Regions from separate parts of the Virgibacillus kekensis genome, predicted to be linked through region 2. Evidence: a T-box and tRNA genes for the amino acid it is inferred to sense, from the RefSeq annotation. Region 2 holds a T-box; the other holds one or more tRNA genes.
The links. The T-box of region 2 lies ahead of serS (serine--tRNA ligase). A T-box ahead of a tRNA ligase gene usually reads a tRNA of that ligase, here a tRNA-Ser.
Positions count from the first base shown of each region.

Region 1: it encodes a tRNA-Ser, which carries the amino acid that the T-box ahead of serS (serine--tRNA ligase) is inferred to sense. The anticodon was not compared.

Region 1 is NZ_JBHSFU010000006.1:108,126-111,537, reverse strand. It holds gene ACFO3D_RS11485 (Na/Pi cotransporter family protein) at 1-1,482, shown strand, start outside; tRNA gene ACFO3D_RS11480 (tRNA-Asn) at 1,721-1,795, shown strand; tRNA gene ACFO3D_RS11475 (tRNA-Met) at 1,797-1,873, shown strand; tRNA gene ACFO3D_RS11470 (tRNA-His) at 1,905-1,980, shown strand; tRNA gene ACFO3D_RS11465 (tRNA-Ile) at 1,999-2,075, shown strand; tRNA gene ACFO3D_RS11460 (tRNA-Ser) at 2,086-2,178, shown strand; tRNA gene ACFO3D_RS11455 (tRNA-Phe) at 2,237-2,309, shown strand; gene ACFO3D_RS11450 (superoxide dismutase) at 2,503-3,114, shown strand; gene ACFO3D_RS11445 (MFS transporter) at 3,232-3,412, shown strand, end outside.
Region 2 is NZ_JBHSFU010000004.1:1,167,992-1,171,403, reverse strand. It holds gene serS (serine--tRNA ligase) at 142-1,416, opposite strand; T-box leader at 1,789-2,006, opposite strand; gene pdxT (pyridoxal 5'-phosphate synthase glutaminase subunit PdxT) at 2,183-2,779, opposite strand; gene pdxS (pyridoxal 5'-phosphate synthase lyase subunit PdxS) at 2,796-3,412, opposite strand, start outside.

The DNA.
Region 1 (3,412 bases), on a different contig from region 2:
CCATTTATGGGGGTAATCGCTGGTGCAATCGTTACGATTTTGATTCAAAGTAGCTCCGGTACGACTGTACTGACGGTCGGACTGGTTAATGCAGGGTTCATGACACTTCGACAAGCTATTGGTGTTATTATGGGTGCCAATATTGGTACAACGGTAACAGCATTTATTATTGGTATAGATCTAGGGGCATACTCACTGCCAATTATGGCTGCAGGCGCATTTTTGCTTTTCTTTATTAAAAATCAGAAAGTACAAGCTGTTGGGCAATCTATTTTTGGCTTCGGCTCTCTGTTTTATGGTCTGGAACTCATGAGCAGCGGTATGCACCCGCTTCGCAGTCTGGAAGCATTTCAGGAATTAACTGTTAACATGAGTCAAAATCCAGTACTAGGGGTGGTAATTGGAACTTTATTTACTGTAATTGTGCAAAGCTCCAGTGCTACAATTGGTGTTCTTCAGGGATTATACTCTGAGGGCGCAATTGGACTTCAGGCAGCAATTCCTGTATTGTTCGGGGATAACATCGGTACTACAATTACCGCGGTTTTCGCGGCGATTGGGGCAAGTGTAGCAGCAAGACGCGCTGCATTCACACACGTAATTTTCAATCTGATTGGTACAACCCTCTTTTTAATATTGTTAGGATTCTTTAGGGATTATGTAGGTTTTGTACAAGAACAGTGGAATCTTGATGAAAAAATGACAATAGCGGTGGCACATGGTAGCTTTAACTTTTTAAACACTCTTATTCAGTTTCCATTCATTGCGGGACTTGCATGGCTGGTAACCAAGTTGGTTCCAGGAGAAGATACGACGGTCGAATACAAACCAAAACATCTCGATCCAATATTTATTCAGCAGTCATCGGCCCTTGCACTGGACCAGGCTAAGGCCGAAGTAATCCGAATGGGCGAGTATGCTCATCAGGGACTGGAAGAGACAAATAACTATTTAAATACTAAGTCCAAGAAGCATTCAGAAATGGCGACACAGATTGAGGGAGCTTTGAACAGCTTGGACCGCAGCATTACGGATTACCTGGTTGATATTTCCCGTGAATCCATGTCAGAATTGGAAAGTGCTAAACACTCAGCACTAATGAACTCTGTACGTGATATAGAGCGGATTGGTGATCATTTTGAAAACATCATTGAACTTGTTGATTATAAAGTTTCCAACAAAGTTCATCTTACTGATCAGGCGCAAGATGACTTAAATGAAATGTTTAATCTAACCACCATGACTGTTAAGCAGGCGGTTGGAGCATTGGATAACATGGATCGTGAAGAAGCGCTGGCTGTAGTTCAGAAAGAGGATGAAATTGATCAGATGGAACGGACATACCGCAAAAAGCACATCATTCGAATGAACGAGGGATTGTGCAGTGGTTCAGCGGGTATTGTCTTTGTTGATATTATCAGTAACCTTGAGCGAATTGGCGACCACGCGGTTAACATCGCTGAAGAAGTACTTGGAGATTAATTAAAGGAAAGAGGCGCTTAGGCGTCTCTTTTTTTGCTATGTGATTAGATATTATGATTGAAAACATGAGCGTTTAATGCTATAGTATTTATCGGTGCTTGTACAGAAGGCATTCCATACTCTATGAAAATAATGCAAGAAAGTTATTGACAGATTGTGTGGGACATGGTAAATTATATCTTGTCGCTAAAATGATTAATACAACATAGACAAGCAAAACATAAATACTTAAATTTATTCCACAGTAGCTCAGCGGTAGAGCAATCGGCTGTTAACCGATCGGTCGTAGGTTCGATTCCTACCTGTGGAGCCAGGGCGGTGTAGCTCAGCTGGCGAGAGCGTACGGTTCATACCCGTGAGGTCGGGGGTTCGATCCCCTCCGCCGCCACCAATTTTCATTTTATAAAATATTTACTAATATGGCGGTCGTGGCGAAGTGGTTAACGCACCGGATTGTGGCTCCGGCATTCGTGGGTTCGATCCCCACCGGTCGCCCCATAAAATAACATAATTGAAGGACCCTTAGCTCAGCTGGTCAGAGCTATCGGCTCATAACCGATCGGTCGCAGGTTCGAATCCTGCAGGGTCCACCATATTGTACACGGAGGTGTACCCAAGTCTGGCTGAAGGGATCGGTCTTGAAAACCGACAGGCGGGTCAAACCGCGCGGGGGTTCGAATCCCTCCACCTCCTCCATACATATTTTTGTACGACGACTTGATTAAACACAAACACACCATAAATTACTTTTCATGGCTCTGTAGCTCAGTCGGTAGAGCAAAGGACTGAAAATCCTTGTGTCGGCGGTTCGATTCCGTCCGGAGCCATCTTTCAAAAACAAGCAGATGCTTGTTTTTTTGTTTCCATAACAGTTGGGCTTTAGATAGTGGCCATCCATTCTTAATCCCTTTAATACCGTGCAAATAATTTGCAAGTACAGAAATGCTCTGATAGGCTTTCATTAAAGGGTGAATTTTCGAATCCTTTTAATAACCATATTATTAAGGGAGGAAATTAGAAATGGCAAACTTTGAATTACCAGAACTACCATACGCATACGATGCACTCGAACCAACAATTGATAAAGAGACCATGAACATTCACCACACAAAGCATCATAATACTTATGTAACTAAGTTGAACAGTGCTTTGGAAGGTCATTCAGATCTTCAGAACAAGTCAATTGAGGAAATTGTAAGTGATCTGGATTCAGTACCACAAGATATCCGTACAGCAGTCCGCAACAATGGTGGCGGTCATGCAAACCACAGTCTTTTCTGGAAAGTGATGTCTCCAGACGGTGGCGGAAAGCCTTCAGGCGATCTAGCTAAGAAAATTGACGATACTTTTGGCAGCTTCGATAAGTTTAAGGAAGAATTCGAAACAGCTGCAAAAGGGCGTTTTGGTTCCGGATGGGCTTGGCTTGTTGTGAATAACGGCGAACTTGAAGTTACAAGCACTCCTAACCAGGATTCACCGCTTTCAGAAGGAAAAACTCCTATTTTAGGGCTGGATGTGTGGGAGCATGCATACTACCTGAAATATCAAAACAAGCGTCCTGATTATGCTTCTGCATTCTGGAACGTTGTTAACTGGGATGAAGTTAACAAAAACTATAACGAAGCAAAATAATTATCATTAAATTAAAGGCATGGGATAAATTCCCATGCCTTTTCTGTGCTCAGGAACCATATTGCATATCTAACTATTATTTGCTCACACTATTAACGATAAAAAGGAGCAGAAGATATGCAAAAAAGCTTAAAGTTCTTAGCAGGAAAAGTGGATATAAACAAAGACCTTATCTTTTTGTTATTAATAGGTGGATTATACTCTTTAGGAATTTTTCTATCCAATACATTTGTAAATATATACTTATGGAAGCAATCAAATGATTATATAACAATTGCCATGTACAACCTTGGCATAT
Region 2 (3,412 bases):
CCTTGTCAACGAAAGGTGTTATTTTTTTATATTTTTTTATCAGGGGCTATTTCAAAAGGTGCTAAAAGGTTTATATAAATTCCAGTATTGCATAAAAAATAAGCCCAGAAGAATAACTTCCAGACTTAGAAATGTTAACACTTATTTGATGACTTCCTTGCCCCCCATATATGGACGCAATGCTTTTGGAACTACAACAGAACCATCTTGCTGCTGGTAATTCTCTAAAATGGCAGCTACTGTACGGCCAAGCGCCAGACCAGATCCATTCAACGTATGAACAAATTCCGGCTTACTCTTCTCTTCACGACGGAAACGGATACCAGCACGTCTTGCCTGAAAATCTTCAAAATTGGAGCAAGAAGAAATTTCACGGTAGGTATCCTGACTTGGAATCCACACTTCAATGTCGTATTTTTTGGCCGCAGTGAAACCAAGATCTCCTGTGCACATGCTCATAACTCTGTATGGTAATTCAAGAAGCTGTAGTACTTTTTCAGCATGCCCTGTCAGGGTTTCAAGGGTTTCATAAGAATCTTCCGGTTGGGCAAAATGGACAAGCTCCACCTTGTTGAACTGATGCTGACGGATTAGTCCACGTGTATCGCGTCCTGCAGAACCAGCCTCAGACCGGAAGCAGGCACTGAATGCAACAAACTTTTTCGGCAGGTCTTCACCTTTCAGGATATCATCACGGTAATAGTTGGTTACTGGAACCTCGGCTGTTGGAATTAAAAAGTAGTCCCAGTCTTCCACTTTAAATGCATCCTCTTCAAACTTAGGAAGCTGTCCGGTTCCAGTCATGCTCATCCGGTTAACCATATATGGTGGGAGCATTTCTTCATAACCATGTTCATCAGCATGAAGATCCATCATAAAGTTCATTAACGCACGTTCAAGACGTGCACCCAATCCTTTATAATAAACAAATCGACTACCTGTTACTTTACCAGCTCGTTCAAAATCCAGGATATCCAAATTGGTTGCTATGTCCCAATGTGGCTGTGCATCAAAATCGAACGTAGGCAATTCACCCCATTTTCGGACTTCTACATTATCATCTTCATCCTCGCCAACAGGTACACTTTCATGTGGAATATTTGGAATGGATAGCATCATTGTTTCTAGAGATTCTTCAATTTCTTTCAGCTCAGTATCAAGCGCCTTAATACGATCGCCAACCTCGCGCATTTCTTTGATTGCTGGCTCTGCATCTTTCTTTTCTTTTTTCAGAACGGAAATTTGCTTGGAAACCTCATTTCTTTTTGCTTTTAACTGTTCGGTTTCGGTAATAAGCTCTCGGCGGCGAATATCCAGCTCCCCGAAACGGTCAAGATCAGACAAATCCTCACCACGATGGGCCAGTTTTTCCTTTACCTCTTGAAAGTTGTTACGTAAGTATTTCATATCAAGCATGATAATTCCTCCTTTAAATTTTTCTTTGTCTAGGTTGTTTTATATAAATTGTTGTTTTTATACAAAATCTATAAACTGCGATGTAACAGCGAAGCTTCGCTCCGGCAGAATACTTGCTTTCCGGGGGCACGGCCTCAGCCTCCTCGCGGAAAAACACCGCTGTGGGGTCTTCGGACTCGTGCTGTTCTCCCAGGAGTCTACGTATTCTGCCTGCGCTTTCTTACGATTTTTAATTTATAAGATTAAATCAAACTTATTCCAGAAGCGAATGTGTGCTGTTATGTCGTACTTTTTTATCAACTGCGAGGGTTAAAAAGTAACAATCTTTACTAAAAAGCTTAAAAATAGACTAAAAAACTCCCGTCCCTAATGAATAGGGACGAGAGTTGTATTCCCGCGTTGCCACCCTGATTGAAGAGATTAACTCTTCCGGCTCAAAGTTGGTAACGGTACTTAACCGGGTTTACTTAATCAACGTTTTCATAAACCAGTTTAAGGATGGATTCCCAAGACGCCTGCATCGGTTCACACCAACCACCGACTCTCTTCAGTCAAGCACTCCAGGTACTATTTCCTTGCATTACTGTTTCATATATTATGATATATCATAGCTAATTATATACTAAGATGCAAGTGTTTGTTTTTCCAGCTCCAACGGTCAGCGACTAGTAAACTTCCCGAGCCCTCCTTGCGATAAGTCAACATTGGTTCGTTTTACTCACCATGTTTCCTTTATCTCATACGGTTAGGTCCAGTTTATACGTCGCTAAACGACCGTTCTCGCTTTCATTTTGGATTGTTCCACCATTTGGGCAAAATATTCAATAAACCGGTTATCGTCAGTCAGCTCTGGATGAAACGCAGTACATAAATACTGCCCTTGTTTGGCCGCCACAATACGTTCCTGGTAGGATGCAAGGACTTCAACCTCGGGACCAGCTTCCAGAATATACGGCGCACGGATAAACACAGCGTTAAAGTTATCGCCAACATGCATTACCGGAAGATCCGCTTCAAAACTTGCAACCTGACGGCCAAACGCATTTCTGGCAACCTTCATATTCATAAGTCCCAAGTGGGCCTTTTCCTGACCTTCGATTTCCTGTGCCATAAGGATCAATCCTGCACAAGTTCCGAATACTGGTTTTCCTTGCCTTCCAAATTCACGAATTGCATCAAAGAAATCATAACTGTCGATCAGACGGCGCATTGTTGTACTTTCTCCACCTGGAAGAATCAGTCCATCAATTTCAGCCAGCTGTTCTTTACGTTTTATCTCAACGGCTCTTGCACCAGTTGCCTCAATGGAACGAATATGTTCACGAACAGCTCCCTGGAGTGCAAGCACACCAATTGTATTCATAAGAATTCCTTCTTTCTTATTCGCTGCGATCCTGCATACGATCATGTGCCTCTAAGGTACTCATTTCAATACCTTTCATTGCAGTACCGAGACCTTTGGACAGCTCAGCGATTAATTTGAAGTCGTTATAATGTGTTGTCGCTTCTACAATCGCCTTTGCAAACTTTTCAGGGTTGTTGGATTTGAAGATACCTGATCCAACAAACACACCATCTGCTCCAAGATGCATCATAAGTGCTGCATCTGCTGGCGTTGCTACTCCACCTGCAGCAAAGTTAACTACCTGCAAACGGCCTTCTTCTTTAATCTCAAGTAGTAAATTATAAGGAGCACCGATTTCTTTTGCGAATGTCATGACTTCATCTTCAGACATTGCAGTCAGCATTCTGATTTCCGATTGAACCTGACGCATATGGCGAACCGCTTCTACAATGTTTCCTGTACCTGGTTCACCTTTTGTACGAAGCATGGATGCACCTTCGCCAATCCGGCGTGCTGCTTCCCCAAGATTACGGCATCCACAGACAAATGGTACAGTGTAATCGGATTTTTTTAGATGGAAAACATCGTCAGCAGGGGTTAGTACTTCACTCTCATCAATATAATCAACACCCATTGCTTCCAGTACACGTG